2 regions of the Yinghuangia aomiensis genome follow, and region 2 is predicted to be linked to the other one. Evidence: riboswitches for the same ligand, from Rfam matches in the RefSeq annotation. Region 2 holds a riboswitch; the other holds the start of a gene.

Region 1 (7,512 bases), on a different contig from region 2:
TGTAGTGGACGAAGACGTCCGCACCACCGTCGACCGCGATGAAGCCGTACCCCTTCTCCGCGTTGAACCACTTGACGGTGCCCTGAGCCATTCCTAACTCCCCTGTTACTGGCCCTTTCACGGAAACTGCGCGCCGCAGCTCCGGGTCGTTCGCTTACTTCTTGACCGACTGAGTGAAGTCAGCACAGGGCAAGCAGGTTCGCGAGTTGTTGCCACACACCAGGAACCAGTACGTGGAACCGTCCGACCGCGGCTGAATGTATCCGGATGCGTGCCCGACGCAACAGGTCAAACGGACGAGAAATCCGGGAGGAATAAAAGCCTCGGAGCGTGACGTACACCACGAAAAGCCGCATTTCACTCCGCAATAAATGCGACAACAAGGACATTTCGGGTGTGATCCCGGCCACGGGATTCTGTGGCGGTTGCCGCGACATCTCCGGAAAATGCGGTAGTACCGGAGTGCACCGGCACCAGCCTTCCACGGAATCGGCGGTTCCGAATGCGGCACGCCGCAAGGCGCTCTGGTGGGCCTCAGGTGGGGATCATGAAAAGGTGGGGATCATGAAAAAAGTCCGCCGCCCGGTGCACCGGGCGGCGGACTTCGTTTATTGCGGGATCAACAACCGCCCGCGACGGCCGGGATCACCGAGACGTTCGCACCGTCCGGCGTCGCGGTCTGCAGGCCGTCCGCGAAACGCACGTCGTCGTCGTTGACATAGACGTTCACGAACCGGCGCAGCTTGCCGGTGTCGTCGAGCACGCGCGCCGCGATGCCCGGGTAGCTCTTCTCCAGCGACTCGACGACCTCGGCCAGCGTCGCGCCCTCGGCGGTGACCTCGGCCGCGCCGTCGGTGTAGGTGCGCAGGATCGTCGGAATGCGGACGGAAACGCTCATCTGTGTCATCAACCTTTCGGGGCTCTTACGGAGGCGGCGTCAGGCCAGGCCGGCCGCGCGGAACGCGTCCAGCGAAGGGCGGATGGTCGCGGTCGCGCCCGTCGTGCCCTCGATGGCGTCCAGGGTCTTGAGGCCGTCGCCGGTGTTGAGGACGACGGTCGTGGCGTCCGGGTCCAGCTGCCCGGTCTCCACCAGCTTGCGCAGCACGCCGACGGTCACGCCGCCCGCGGTCTCGCCGAAGACGCCCTCGGTCCGGGCCAGCAGCTTGATCGCGTCGACGACCTGCGTGTCGTCGACGTCCTCCACCGCGCCGCCGGTCCGCTTGCACACGTCGAGCACGTAGGGCCCGTCCGCCGGGTTGCCGATGGCCAGGGACTTCGCGATGGTGTCCGGCTTGACCGGCCGGATCACGTCGTGCCCGGCCTTCCACGCGGCGGACACCGGCGAGCAGCCCTCGGCCTGCGCCCCGAAGATCTTGTACGGGGCGTCCTCGACCAGGCCGAGCTTGATCAGCTCGCGGAAGCCCTTGTCGATCTTGGTGAGCTGCGAGCCGGACGCGATCGGGATCACGATCTGCTCGGGCAGCCGCCAGCCGAGCTGCTCGGCGATCTCGTAGGCCAGCGTCTTGGAGCCCTCGCCGTAGTACGGCCGCAGGTTGACGTTGACGAAGCCCCAGCCCTCGCCGACCGGGTCGCCGATCAGCTCCGAGCAGAAGCGGTTGACCTCGTCGTAGGTGCCCTCGATCGCGACCAGCTCGCCGCCGTAGGCGGCCGCCGTGACGACCTTGCCGGCCTCCAGGTCGGACGGGATGAACACGCATGAGCGCAGGCCCGCCCGGGCGGCCGCGGCGCCGACGGCGCCGGCCAGGTTCCCGGTCGACGAGCAGGAGAGCGTGGTGAAGCCGAAGTTGCGGGCCGCCTCGAGGGCGATGGCCACCACGCGGTCCTTGAACGAGTGCGTCGGGTTGCCCGAGTCGTCCTTGACGTACAGGTCCTTCAGGCCCAGCTCGCGGCCCAGGTTGCGGGCGACGACCAGCTTGGTGAAGCCCGGGTTGAGGTTCGGGCGGGAGGCCACGTCCGCGGACACGGGCAGCAGCGGCGCGTACCGCCAGATGTTGTTCGGACCGGCTTCGATCTGCTCGCGGGTCACGCCGCCGGAGAAGTCGTAGGCGACCTCCAGCGGCCCGAAACAGAACGCACACGCGAAGATCGGGCCGAGGTCGTAGCGCTCACCGCATTCGCGGCACGACAAGGCGGCCGCGGGGCCGAAGGCACCGGAGGTCAGGGCGGCGGAATCGATCGTGGGTGTAGCCATGGCGAGGCCTCTCTCCTCATCTTCCCCACGGGGGTTCCCGCGGGACGGACTTGGCACCAGTCCGCCGGGAGGCCCGCGTGCAATGCACATGGGTACCGATCGGATGGTTGCCGGGGCTTCAACGGGCCGTTCCCTCTGCCCCTCTGGATGAGCTGTATGGCGGGCTAGTGGGCCGTATCACCGGCTCGTGCACCGCATTTGTCCGGGTCGACGTGCGATCGTCGTACCTCGTGACGAAGACTGTAACCGAAGCGGCCACCCGCCGATCATCGCCGTCCGCCACGCGAGACGATAGACACACGAATCGCACGATGCGCGCAAGAAGCGACAGGGGAACGTCACAGTGCTGCCCGAGGTGAGCCGCTGGCTGGACCGGAGGTCCTCGACCGCCGCCGATTGGCCGGTCCCGAGGCTGGTGGAAGCGAAGCGGGCAGGGCAGATCCGGGTCAGCGTGGTGCTGCCGGCCCTCGACGAGGAGCCGACCGTCGGGGCGATAGTCCGCACGATCCGCGGCGAGCTGATGGAGCGCCACCCGCTCGTCGACGAGTTGGTCGTGGTCGACTCCGGGTCCACCGACCGCACCGCCGAGGTCGCCGCCGCGGCGGGCGCCCGCGTGGTGCACCGCGACGAGATCCTGCCCCGGCTGCCCGCGGTGCGCGGCAAGGGCGAGGTGCTGTGGCGTTCGCTTCTCGCCACCACCGGCGACCTCGTCTGCTTCGTCGACGCCGACCTGCGCGGGTTCTCCGCGGACTTCGTGTCCGGCATCCTCGGCCCGCTGCTGACCGACCCGTCCGTGCAGCTCGTGAAGGCGATGTACGACCGGCCGCTGGAGATCGGCGACACCATGGTGCCCGCGGGCGGCGGCCGGGTCACCGAGCTGGTGGCGCGCCCCCTGCTCAACATGTACTGGCCGGAACTCGCCGGGTTCGTGCAGCCGCTCGGCGGCGAGTACGCGGTGCGCCGCCACCTCCTGGAACGCCTGCCGTTCCCGTGCGGCTACGGCATCGAGACCGCGATGCTCGTCGACACCCTGAACCTGGTCGGCCTGGACGCGATGGCGCAGGTCGACGTGGGCGTGCGGCGGCACAGCCACCAGGACGAAGCCGGGCTCGGCCGGATGGCGGGCGAGATCTGGCAGGCGGTGCTGGAGCGGCTGCACCGCGACGGCCGGGTGCGCAAGGGCGCGGGCGGCCTCAACACGCTGTTCGCCCAGTTCGAGCGCGACGAGAAGGGGTTCCGGGTGACCAGCCACGACGTGGCCGCGCACGAACGGCCCCCGATGATCACGATCCCGGAGTACCGCGCCCGCGACGCGCTCGCCGGCTGATCCCGCGGGCCGTTCCGGACGGCGCGCCGCGCCCGCGCCCGGGTGCGCGGCACGGCGCCGGGGTTTGTCCGACCGGCCGGATGGCTAGGTTTGCAGGCATGAGCGCCCAAGCACGTGTCCTTGTCGCGTCCAACCGCGGTCCGGTGTCGTTCCACGCCGAGGACGACGGTTCGCTGAGCGTCCGGCGCGGCGGCGGCGGCCTCGTGTCCGGGCTCTCCGCGGCAGGCCAGGGCACCGGCGCGGTCTGGGTGTGCGCTGCGCTGTCGGAGGCCGACCGCACCGCGGCGCGGGAAGCGCCGGCCGGGCGGATCGACCGGGCCGGGTACGACACCGGCGGCCTGGCCGTCCACATGCTGGACATCGACCCGGGGACGTTCGCGCGGGCGTACAACGCCATAGCCAATTCGACGCTGTGGTTCATCCACCACCTGCTGTACGACACGGCGACCAAGCCGGTCTTCGACGGCCGGTTCCGCAAGGAGTGGGCGTCGTACGAGGCTTACAACGCGGCGTTCGCAGAGGCCCTCGCGGCGGAGGCGAGCGAAGGCGCGCAGGTCGTCGTGCAGGACTACCACCTGACGCTCACCCCGCGGATGCTCCGCTCGCTGCGGCCCGACCTGCGGATCGGGCACTTCTCGCACACCCCGTGGGCGCCGCCGGACTACTTCCGGCTGCTGCCGGACGACATCGCGCGTGCCGTACTGGAGGGCATCCTCGGCGCGGACCACGCAGGATTCCTGACCCGGCGGTGGGCGGGCGCGTTCCTGGACTGCTGCGAGGAACTGCTCGGCGCCGACGTCGACCGCGCGGCGATGACCGTCGCGCACGCCGGCCGGGTGACCGAGATCGGCGTGCACGGGCTCGGCGCGGACGCCGAATTCCTGCGCGACCGCGCGTCGCGGCCGGACGTCGAGGCGCGGCTGGCCGCGCTCCGCGAGGCGGTCGGCGACCGCAAGGTCATCGTGCGGGTGGACCGGACCGAGCTGTCGAAGAACATCGTGCGGGGGCTGCTGGCCTACCGCGACCTGCTGCGGACCCGGCCGGAATGGCTCGGGCGCGTGGTGCACGTCGCGTTCGCCTACCCGTCGCGGCACGACCTGCCGGAGTACCGCGAGTACACGGCGGCGGTGCAGCGGATCGCCAAGGAGATCGACGACGAGTTCGGCGACGGCACCTGGCAGCCGCTGATCCTGCACGTCAACGACGACTTCCCGCGGTCGCTGGCGGCGTACCGGCTCGCCGACGTGGCGCTGGTGAACCCGATCCGGGACGGCATGAACCTGGTCGCCAAGGAGATCCCGGTGGTGTCCGAGCGCGGTTGCGCGCTGGTGCTGTCCCGCGAGGCGGGCGCATTCGAGGAACTCGGCGCGGACGCCGTCGTGGTGAACCCGTTCGACGTGACGGCGACGACCGAGGCCCTGCACACCGCGCTGTCGATGGACGACGCGGAACGCGGCGAACGCACCAAGCGGCTCGCCGCGGCGGCGACCGCGCTGAGCCCGCAGCAGTGGTTCCTCGACCAGCTGGACGCGCTGGGCTGAGGCTTGGGCAGGCGGCCCGCTACACCGCGTCCGCGAGTGCGGCCAGCAGTGCCGCGACCCCGGGCGGTCCGTCGACGACCACGTCGGCGCGCTCGGCGAGTTCGCTCACCTCGGCGGAGCCGCTGCACACCGTCACGCCCGCGACGCCGTCGCCGCGCAGCCGTTCCACCGCGTCGAACGCGGCCAGGTCGCCCAGGTCGTCGCCCGCGAACAGCACGCTGCGCGCGCCGCGTTCGGCGAGGAACGCGGTGAGGGCTTGGCCCTTGTCCATTCCGGCGGGACGCAACTCCAGGACGTACCGGCCGGGTTCGACGACCAGGCCGTGGTCGTGCGCGAGCGCGGCGAGCGGGGCGCGGAGCGCGTCGAAGGCGCCTTGCGGGTCGGGGGCCCGGCGCGTGTGCACGGCCAGCGCGCTGCCCTTGTCCTCGGTCCAGGTGGTCTCCCACAGGCCGAGGCCGGACAGCACCCCGGGCAGCTGGGCCCGCACCGCGTCGACGCCCGGTGGGACGTCGGGCGCGTGCACGCGGCCGCTGACCGCGTCCCAGCGCTCCAGGCCGTAGTGGCCGAGCACCACGAGGCGGTCGAGTCCGGGGACGCCGGCGAACCGGCCGTAGGCGACGGCGACCGCCGCGGGGCGGCCGGTCACGATCACCACGGCGTCCAGGTGCGGGGCCAGCCGGGACAGGGCCAGGACCGCGTCGGTGTCCGCGCGGGCGGCCTCCGGGTCGTCGACGATCGGCGCGAGGGTGCCGTCGAAGTCGAGGGCCACGACCGCACCGGAGGGATCGTCGAGGAGTGCGGTCAGCCCGGCTTTGCCGGCGGGCGTGGTCGGTTGGGGCAGCTCCATGGCCTCCAACCTAGCGACCTTTTGGCGGCGTATGGGGCGCTTCGGTGCCCAACACCTTCCGAACGAGCGGCGGATTCTGCGTGTCGACGACGATCACCACGAGCTTGGTCTGCGAGATCCCGGGGAACGCGGGCTTGACCCGGCGGATCTCGGGGAACGCCGCGGCCAGCTTCTTCGCGGCGGCTTCCTGGCCCGTCGGGTAATAGGCGGTGGTCGCCGGGACGTTGCCGTGGAAGGCCCCGGTGCCGGTCACCCGCCACCCGCCCGCGCCCAGCTTCTGCACGAGCGCGCGGGCCGCTGTCGGAGTGCGGCCTTGGTCGAGCACCACCACGTCGCCGGACTTCGCGGCGGACTGCGGGGCTGCCGGTGCGGAGGCGGCGGCCGCGGCGGGCGCCTCCGCGGGTCCCGCGGCGGCCACGGCGCTCGCGGCCGGCCCGGGGCCGAGGCGGGCGCTCGGATCGCCCGGGGTATGGCCGAACCCGGCGACAAGGCCGCCGACCAGCAGGGCCACCCCCAGCACCGCGACCGCCGACGACCCGACCGGGCCGAAGCGTTCCAGCGGTCCCGGCGGCGGTTCCGCGTCGGGGGCCTCGAGGTGGTCGGGCCGGTGCCACACCCCGGCGTCCTGTCCGAAGCCGGGGAACCCGTGGAATGCCGTACCCGGGTCGGTGAGGTCCGCGGGGCGGCGGCGGTTCCGGCGGGCGGGACGGGGGCGCATGGGCGGTCTCCGGCTGTCTGAGTGGGCGTCAGCTCCCGGGCCGGGACACCGCCGACCGGGCCCGCTGCCGCGCTTCGCGCAACCGGCGCAGCCGCTGGACCAGGACCGGGTCGTGCCGCAGGGCTTCGGGACGGTCGAGCAGGGCGTTGAGCGCCTGGTAGTAGCGGGTCGGCGAGCAGCCGAACCGGTCGCGCACCGCGCGTTCCTTGGCGCCCGCGTGCTTCCACCACTGGCGTTCGAATTCGAGGATGTCCAGCTCGCGGTCCGACAGCTCACCGCCGGCCGGGGCCGTTTCCGCGGGCGCCGGGGACGGCGCCGGGACGGCGGGGCGGCCCGGGCCGGACGGCGGCGGGGCGGCCGCGGCGTCGTCGAGCCCGGGTATGCGGGCGGTCGCGGCCGGCTGTCCGGCGGTGTTCCGATCGGTCATGCTGCCCCTCCGAGCCTCGCGCGCCTCGCCGCCGAGGCCTGTCTTTCCGGGCGCCATTCTGCCGGGCCGCACCGACGCAGCCGGGGACCGCCACCGTGGTGGGCCGGAGAAATCATCCGATTCACCCGGCTGCGCAGGGGTTCGGGGGTGAAGCGCCGGTTGTCCACGGCGCTGACAGCCTGTCAACGTACGGCCGAAAGTCCAGACACCACGCCGCCCGTTCCCGCCCCCGCGCCGCGGGCGCGCCGCGTATCGTCGCCAGACATGTCGACTTTTGCCGTTCACATCCCCGACGCGGAACTCGAAGCCGATCCGCTCGACCCGTCCCTCATCGTGTCCGGGACCCCCGAGGTCACCGGCAAGGTGCTGTGGGAGTCCGAGGACGGCAAGATCCTCCGCGGGATCTGGCAGATCACCCCGGGCGTGGTGACCGACACCGA
Region 2 (7,512 bases):
ATTCCTTGATCCGTTCCGAGATCGTTCGCCGGCAATTCGGCGCGTCGAGTTGACGGACTGTGCGAGGGCGTCGGCAAATCCGTCGGTCACGCTGGGTGAATCTCGATCGGGTGAATCCCGTATCGGCACCGCCAGGGTTCGCCCGAACGAGGGAGGCGGCGGCGAACCCGGCCGGGAAACACGGGCAGGCGGAGCGCGCCGCGGAGGGGCGGGTAGCGTCGCGGCATGGCCATGGCAGGAATCGGGCGGTTCTTCCGCCGCCGGAGTGCGGACGCCGCACCCCCGCTCGTCGACGACGGCACGCTCGTCGTGGTCGGCGAGAGCTTCGACCCGGCGCGCGCGGACTCGGCGGTGCTCGCGGACCTGGCCGAAAAGGGCGTACAGGTCGAAGGTCGCGAACTGGTCCTTCGTCACGTCCTCCGGCTGCCGGACGCCGCCGCGGCGGCCGAGGCGGCCCGGCTGCTGGCCCCGGACGGCTGGACGGTCGCCCCCGGCCCCGACGGCGTCACGCATGCCGACCGGCAGCAGAAGGTCACCGCCCTCGAACTCGCTCGCGAACGCAGCCGCATGGCGGGACTCGCGCAGCGGCTGGGGGGCGACGCGGAGGGGTGGCTGCTGCTGGGGAGGGAGTGAGGGCGAGGCGCCCGGTCCGAATCGGGAAATATGTCCCGTTCATTGGCTCTTGCCCGCGCTCGCTTGTCGATCACGTGCTTGGAGTCCGTGATCCGCGAGGGGTAGCATCCGCGGTGTTGTAACGCGGATCACAGCGGGACCGCATCCGGGCTCCGGGCGGCGGACGCCGGCGGACGACGACCAGGGCAGGTGGCTATGGCGCACAGCGGCGACACCATGACCGTCCTCGTGTACAGCGACGACCGCAACACCCGGCAGAAGGTCATGCTCGCGCTCGGCCGGCGCCCCGCGGCGGACGTGCCGCGGCTGGAGTACTACGAGTGCGCGACCGAACCCGCGGTCATCGCCCGGATGGACAAGGGCGGCTACGACTTGGTGGTCCTCGACGGCGAGGCCGCGCCCGCCGGCGGGATGGGCATCTGCCGCCAGCTCAAGGACGAGGTCTACAACTGCCCGCCGGTGCTCGTGCTGGTCGGCCGCCCGCAGGACGCGTGGCTGGCGACCTGGTGCCGCGCCGACGCCGTGGTGTCGCATCCGCTCGACCCGGTCACCCTCGCGGCGTCCGCGGCGGGCTTGCTGCGGACCCGTGCCGCGGCCCGCACGCGCGCTTCCTGACCGGCCGACGCGCCTCGGGCGTGTCCGAGGCGCGCGCCGACCATCCTGCGGACACGCCGGAATGCGCTTGCCGCGCGCGGCTACGCTGAGTCCGACCTGATCGGACACGTCACGCGGGAGCGGACCATGAGCGCCTCGGCCTCGGCAGCGGTGAAGAGCACCAACCCCGGGCAGGGCCGGTCCTGGCCGGACGTCCTCACGGCGCTGATGCACGGCGAGGACCTCGACGCGCCGACCACCGCGTGGGCGATGGACCGCATCATGTCGGGCGAGGCGACGCCGGTGCAGATCGCCGGGTTCGTCGTGGCGCTGCGCGCCAAGGGCGAGACCGTCGAAGAGGTCACCGGCCTCGTCGACGCGATGTACGGGCACGCGGTCACCATCGAGGTGCCCGGTCCGATCGTCGACATCGTCGGCACCGGCGGCGACCGGGCCCGCACCGTCAACATCTCCACGATGTCCGCGATCGTGGTCGCCGGGACCGGCGCCACGGTCGTCAAGCACGGCAACCGGTCGGCGTCCTCCGCGAGTGGCGCGGCCGACGTCCTCGAAGCCCTCGGCGTGCGGCTGGATCTGACGCCGGAGCAGGTGGTGCGCACCGCCGTCGACGCCGGGGTCACGCTGTGCTTCGCGCAGCGCTTCCACCCTTCCCTGCGGCACGCGGCGCAGGCCCGCAGCGAACTCGGCGTGCAGACGACGTTCAACATCCTCGGCCCGCTGACCAATCCGGCGCGCGCGCCGCACGCCGCGGTCGGGGTGGCGGACCCGCGCATGGCGCCGCTGATGGCGGGTGTGTTCGCCCGGCGCGGCGCGTCGGCGCTGGTGTTCCGCGGCGACGACGGCCTCGACGAGCTGACCATCACCACCACGTCCAAGGTGTGGATCGCCCGGGACGGCGAGGTCCGCGAAGACCGGGTCGACCCGCGCGACTTCGGCATCGCGCAGGTGCCGATCGAGGCGCTGCGCGGCGGCGACGCGGCGCACAACGCCGGAGTCGTGCGGCAGCTGCTCGCGGGTGAGCGCGGCCCCGTCCGGGATGCCGTGCTGCTCAACTCCGCGGCGGCGCTGGCCTCCCTGCACCCGGCCGACGACACGCCGCTCGCCGAGCGGCTCGCGGACGGCATCGCCCGCGCGGCGGACGCCATCGATTCGGGCAAGGCCCAAGCGGCGCTCGACCGGTGGGTCGAGACCACGCGCTCCTTCGGCTGAACCCGTTTCACGCACCGGTATCGGCCGTCTCGCGATGCGGGACGGCCGATATCCGTGTTGAGCGGCCGCCGCTGATGGGGTAATAATCCTCCCAGGTCACGAGTGACAGCGTTTTGGCCCCGGCTTGCTGTCCGGCAACCCTCCTCCGCGGCGGGGTGCCCCGGGTGATGACCAGGCCGGACGCAACAGCGCTCCGGCAAGCGCGGACCCTCTCGACGCACTGGCATTCCGGGGTCCTCGACCCTGGAGGCTCGCCATGTCCGCTGTCGCTTTCGTCACCGAATCTTCCGTTTTCTCCGCTTCGGCCGACGGTGTGCTGCCCGCGCCGCTGCCGGTCGTCGGGCGCGACGTGCGGGTCCCGCTGGTCACCGGCGGCGACGCCGAATACGCGGCCCTCGACTACGCGGCCAGCGCGCCGTGTCTCCAGCGGGTGTGGGACGACGTGGCCGCGTACCTGCCGTACTACGGCAGCGTGCACCGCGGCGCCGGCTACCTGTCGCAGCTGTCCACGGACCTGTACGAGCAGAGCCGCGCCACCGTCGCCGGCTACCTGGACGCCCGCGCCGACGACGTCGTGCTGTTCACCCGCGGCACCACCGACTCCCTCAACCTGCTCGCCGCCGCGCTCCCGGCCGGCACCCGGGTGTTCGTGTTCGAGACCGAGCACCACGCGGCGCTGCTGCCGTGGCGCCGCACCGCCGACGTCACCCAGCTGCCCGCGCCCGGCAGCCCCGCCGAAGCGGTCGCCGCGCTCGACGCCGCCCTCGCCGCGAGCGACCCGGGCACGCCGCGGCTGGTGTGCGTGACCGGCGCGTCCAACGTCACCGGCGAGCTGTTCCCGGTCGCCGAACTCGCCGCCACGGCGCACCGGCACGGCGCGCGCATCGTGCTGGACGCCGCGCAGCTCGCGCCGCACCACAAGGTGTCGCTCGCCGGGCTCGACGTGGACTGGGTCGCCTTCTCCGGCCACAAGCTGTACGCGCCGTTCGGCGCGGGCGTGCTGGCCGGGCGCGGCGACTGGCTCGCGGAGGCCGAGCCGTACCTGGCGGGCGGCGGCGCGAGCAAGACCGTGACCGCGGACGCCGTGGAGTGGAACGACGGTTCGGCCCGGCACGAGGCCGGTTCGCCGAACGTCGTCGGCGCCTACGCGATCGCGTCGGCGTGCCGCGCGCTCGACGAGGCCGGCCTGGAGGGTCTCGCCGCGCGCGAGGGAGCGCTGCTGGCGCGGCTGCGCGCCGGGCTCGCGGACATTCCCGAGGTGCGCACGCTCGACCTGTTCGGTCCCGAGTCGGCGCGCGTCTCGGTGCTGTCGTTCGTGGTGGAGGGGTGGAACAGCTCGCGGTTCGCCGCCGCACTGTCCGCGGAGTACGGCATCGGCGTCCGCGACGGCCTGTTCTGCGCGCACCCGCTGGTGCGCAAGCTCCTCGGCGGCCGCTCGGACGCGCCCACCGAGTGCGGTGCGCCGGACGCGCCCGCGGGGGAGCAGAACCTCAACGCGATCCGGGTGAGCTTCGGGGCGGGTACGCCCGAGGAGCACCTCGACCGGTTCGTCGCCGCGGTGCGCGAACTGGTCGCACGCGGGGCGCGGTGGACGTACCGCACGGACGGCGGGCGCTGCGTGCCCGAGGCCGACCCGCGGGGCCCGGTGTCCGCGGCGGCGCTGGGCTGAAATCCGGGCGCCGCCGGGCCGCCGGGCCGGTAGGCCGGGTTGGGCCGGTCGGTCTAGAAGCCGTCGTCGAGGCCGATGGCGAAGGCCGCTTCCAGGTCGTGCTTGGAGTAGGTGCGGAACGCGATGTGCGTTTCGGTGTGCACGACGCCCGGCACCTTGTTCAGGCGCCCCGGGATGACGTCCGCCAGTTCGTCGTGCTCGCGCACCCGCACCATGGCGACCAGGTCGAACTCGCCGGTCACCGAGTACACCTCACTGACGCCGTCGATCGCGGCGATCGCCTCGGCGATCTCCGGAATGCGGTCGACGCCTGCCTTGACGTGCACGATCGCGGTGATCACAGCGGCGGCCTCTCGTGGGACGGAACGGGAGTACGAGCCTACCGGGGCGGATCACCCGGCTGGATGACCGGCGCGGCAGGCAGGGTGGGCGCCCCCGCGAACGAGCTTTCGTGCACGACCGGGACGCGTTTGCCGCGGTCGGGGTGCCGGTCGCGGTGGTACAGCGCCCACGCGTAGCAGAAGCCCGCGGCGAAGCCGACCAGGTGCGCGGCATAGGCGACGTTGGCTTCGCCGTTGACACCGATGCCCCGGAAGTACAGCCACTGCAGCACGAAGTAGAAGCCCAGCACGAGCCACGCCGGGAACCGCAGCGGAAGGAAGAGGAGCAGCGGCACCAGGCTCGTCACGCGCGCCTTCGGATAGAGATAGAGGTAGGCGCCGAGCACCGCGGACACCGCGCCGGACGCGCCCACCAGCGGCTGGTGCGAGCCGGGATTGAGTAACGCGAAGCCGTAGGTGGCGAGATATCCGGCCACCAAAAAGAAGATCGCGAAGTGCGCGCGCCCCATCCGGTCTTCGACGTTGTTGCCGAAGACGTAGAGATAGAGCATGTTGCCGATGAGGTGCACCCAGCCGCCGTGCATGAACATCGCGAACAGCACCGTCAGTGCGGGGATCTTGTCCGGATCCGCGCGGTCCCGGCAGGTGATCGGGCCGTGGTCGGTGGGGACGGTCGCGGGCGGGGCGACGATGCGGCCGTCGCCGACGAGTTCGCTCGGCACCGCGCCGTACTCGTAGTAGTAGCGGCTCTCCGCACACACCTGCGCCTCGGGGCTGCCGAACCGGGCGCCGCCGAACCCGGACAGCGGGCTCATGAGGAAGATCAGGGCGTTCAGTGCGATCAGCGCGTAGGTGACCACCGGGGTCCGGCGGGCCGGAAGCTGGTCGTGCACGGGGATGAGCATGAGCCTATCGTCAGGTATTGATAGGTATTGCCCTGTTATGCCCCGGCGGGGGAAGGGGCTCAGACCAGGCCAGGTTCACCCGGATGGCCGGTGCATTGGAGCAGACCCGAAAGATCGTGCACGCCCGCGCGCCGCAACCGGTCGATCAGCGCCCGCAGGATGTGCGCCGTCGCGCGAGCGTCGCCTATTGCCCGGTGGTCGGCGGGCGCCGGAGCCTCGAAGAGGCGTGCCAGCGTGCCGAGTTTGTAGCTGCCCACTTCGCCGCGCGACACCAGCGTGCGGGCCAGCTCCAGGGTGTCCACCACGACCAGATGCGGCCACGGCTCCCCGCACGACGCGCAGGCCGCCCTCAGGAAGCCCACGTCGAACGGCGCGTTGTGGGCGACCAGCACCGCGTCACGGGCGAACTCCCGGAACGCGGGCAGCACGTGCTTCAGCGGCGGGGCCCCGGTGACCATCGCGTCCGATATCCCGGTCAGCGACGTGATGAACGCCGGGACCGGCACACCCGGCGCGACCAGCGTCGCGAACTCGGCCAGCACGTCCCCGCCGCGCAGCCGCACCGCGGCGATCTCGGTGATCCGGTCCGACTCCGGGTCCAGCCCCGTCGTCTCCAGGTCCACCACCACGAACACCTGGCGTTCGAGGGGCGCGTCGGGATCCCACCCGGCGGACGTTTTTCGCGCCGGGCGCGCCGGAACGGTAACGTCCCGCGCGGGCCCGCCGGACCACGGCGGCGCCGCATCACGCGACCCGGGCAGCGACACGGACTGCGGCACGAAGGGGTCGGGCACCTGGCTGCTCATGCCTCGGACGGTACGGATCCGCCCTGACACGGGCGCAGGCACCCCTCCCGGACGGCGCGCCGGTCCGGCCGCGCGGGATGATGGTGTGCGAGACCCCGATTGGGATCAGACCCGATTCAGATCTGAGAGGAACGTGCATGTCGGTCCCGGCCCCCACCGAGGCGACCCGGTGGCGCTGCTCGCTGTGCGGCAACCTGACGAGGTTCGACGTGACCCGGACGACCCGGGCGGTGGAATTCGTCCACCTCGACCTCGCGGGTGAGCCCCGGGTCGACGAGCGCGAGGTGCTCGAGGACACGATCGAGTCGGTGCGCTGCCGGTGGTGCAACGCCACCGACTCCGTGCAGCTGGTCCCGCGGCCGGGAACCGACGAGAAGAGCTGATCCCGACCGGACCGGTGCCGGGCGCTCCGGCTTGTGCATCGGTTCGGCATCGGCACGGGGAGGCGTGTCCGCCCGCGATGGCGGGCACGCCATGATCAGGAGCACGTTCGAGCCGACCCGGGGCGGGGAGACCGGGCGGAGACGCAACCGGAGGACCAGTGGGCGAGTCGGACACACGCGCGGACTACACAGCCCGCCCCTCCGCCGAGCCCTGGCCCGCTGCCGATGTCACCCCGCCGGGCCACGGTGGGGGCATGCACTCCGCACCCAACGGCGCAGCCCGGCCGCCGCATGCCGCCGCGCCGTCGGCCGAGGCTCCGGGGCACGCGAGCGGAGGCCGCGCGGCTGCCGAGGCAGCCGCCGGCGGCCACGACCGCGGTCCCCGGCACGGGCGTTCCGGTGTGCAAGGTGCGGAGCCCACCCCGATTCCCGATGCGGCTCGCGCCGCCGACGCGGCCGAGAGCGGTGGCCCGGCGCCCCGGTCCGCTGCCACGGCTTCCGGCGGTCCGGGCCCCGACGGCTCTCGCGGGTCGCGTTCCGAGGCGGAAGCCCCCCACGGCCCCCTTCCCGACGGTGTCCGGCAGCGGGTCATCGCGTTGGCCGCGGACGGACTCGGGGCCATGCCGCCCGACGAGATCCCCGTCCCGCTGCGGCAGTTCGCGCGGTTCACCCCCAGCCGGCGCGCCAAGCTGGCCGCCACGCCGCTGGCGGGCGTGCTCGAGAACGACCCCGTCTTCCGGCAGCGGATAGCGGAACGCCTGCGCCGCGCGCTGCCCGACCTCGCCGCCGCGCTGGAATCCGGGCGGCCCCCGGCCGCCGCCGACCCGCTCGACGTCGCCGCCGCCGCGTACCTGCTGCGGCCGCCCGGCTGGGTCACCCTGCTCGACACCGCCGGCCAAGCCGCCGAGAAGGCCGCACACGACCGGGCCGGCGCCGAACAGGCCGCCGTCG

What was found. Region 2 has a riboswitch for S-adenosylmethionine ahead of ABEA93_RS07830 (aminotransferase class V-fold PLP-dependent enzyme). Riboswitches for the same ligand answer to the same signal wherever they lie in the genome.
Region 1: linked by a shared signal. The riboswitch ahead of thrC (threonine synthase) and the one ahead of ABEA93_RS07830 (aminotransferase class V-fold PLP-dependent enzyme) in region 2 are both predicted to bind S-adenosylmethionine.

Annotation. Positions count from the first base shown of each region.
Region 1 covers NZ_BAABHS010000014.1:107,460-114,971, forward strand. The annotation lists gene ABEA93_RS20460 (cold-shock protein) at 1-91, opposite strand, end outside; gene ABEA93_RS20465 (ubiquitin-like small modifier protein 1) at 620-898, opposite strand; gene thrC (threonine synthase) at 938-2,212, opposite strand; SAM riboswitch class I at 2,226-2,366, opposite strand; gene ABEA93_RS20475 (glucosyl-3-phosphoglycerate synthase) at 2,556-3,539, shown strand; gene ABEA93_RS20480 (alpha,alpha-trehalose-phosphate synthase (UDP-forming)) at 3,638-5,080, shown strand; gene otsB (trehalose-phosphatase) at 5,100-5,927, opposite strand; gene ABEA93_RS20490 (LytR C-terminal domain-containing protein) at 5,938-6,645, opposite strand; gene ABEA93_RS20495 (DUF3263 domain-containing protein) at 6,674-7,072, opposite strand; gene ABEA93_RS20500 (cupin domain-containing protein) at 7,337-7,512, shown strand, end outside.
Region 2 covers NZ_BAABHS010000004.1:340,543-348,054, reverse strand. The annotation lists gene ABEA93_RS07845 (hypothetical protein) at 226-633, shown strand; gene ABEA93_RS07840 (response regulator) at 829-1,248, shown strand; gene trpD (anthranilate phosphoribosyltransferase) at 1,375-2,457, shown strand; SAM riboswitch class IV at 2,552-2,666, shown strand; gene ABEA93_RS07830 (aminotransferase class V-fold PLP-dependent enzyme) at 2,714-4,126, shown strand; gene ABEA93_RS07825 (Lrp/AsnC family transcriptional regulator) at 4,180-4,467, opposite strand; gene ABEA93_RS07820 (rhomboid family intramembrane serine protease) at 4,506-5,372, opposite strand; gene ABEA93_RS07815 (exonuclease domain-containing protein) at 5,432-6,178, opposite strand; gene ABEA93_RS07810 (hypothetical protein) at 6,316-6,561, shown strand; gene ABEA93_RS07805 (NYN domain-containing protein) at 6,963-7,512, shown strand, end outside.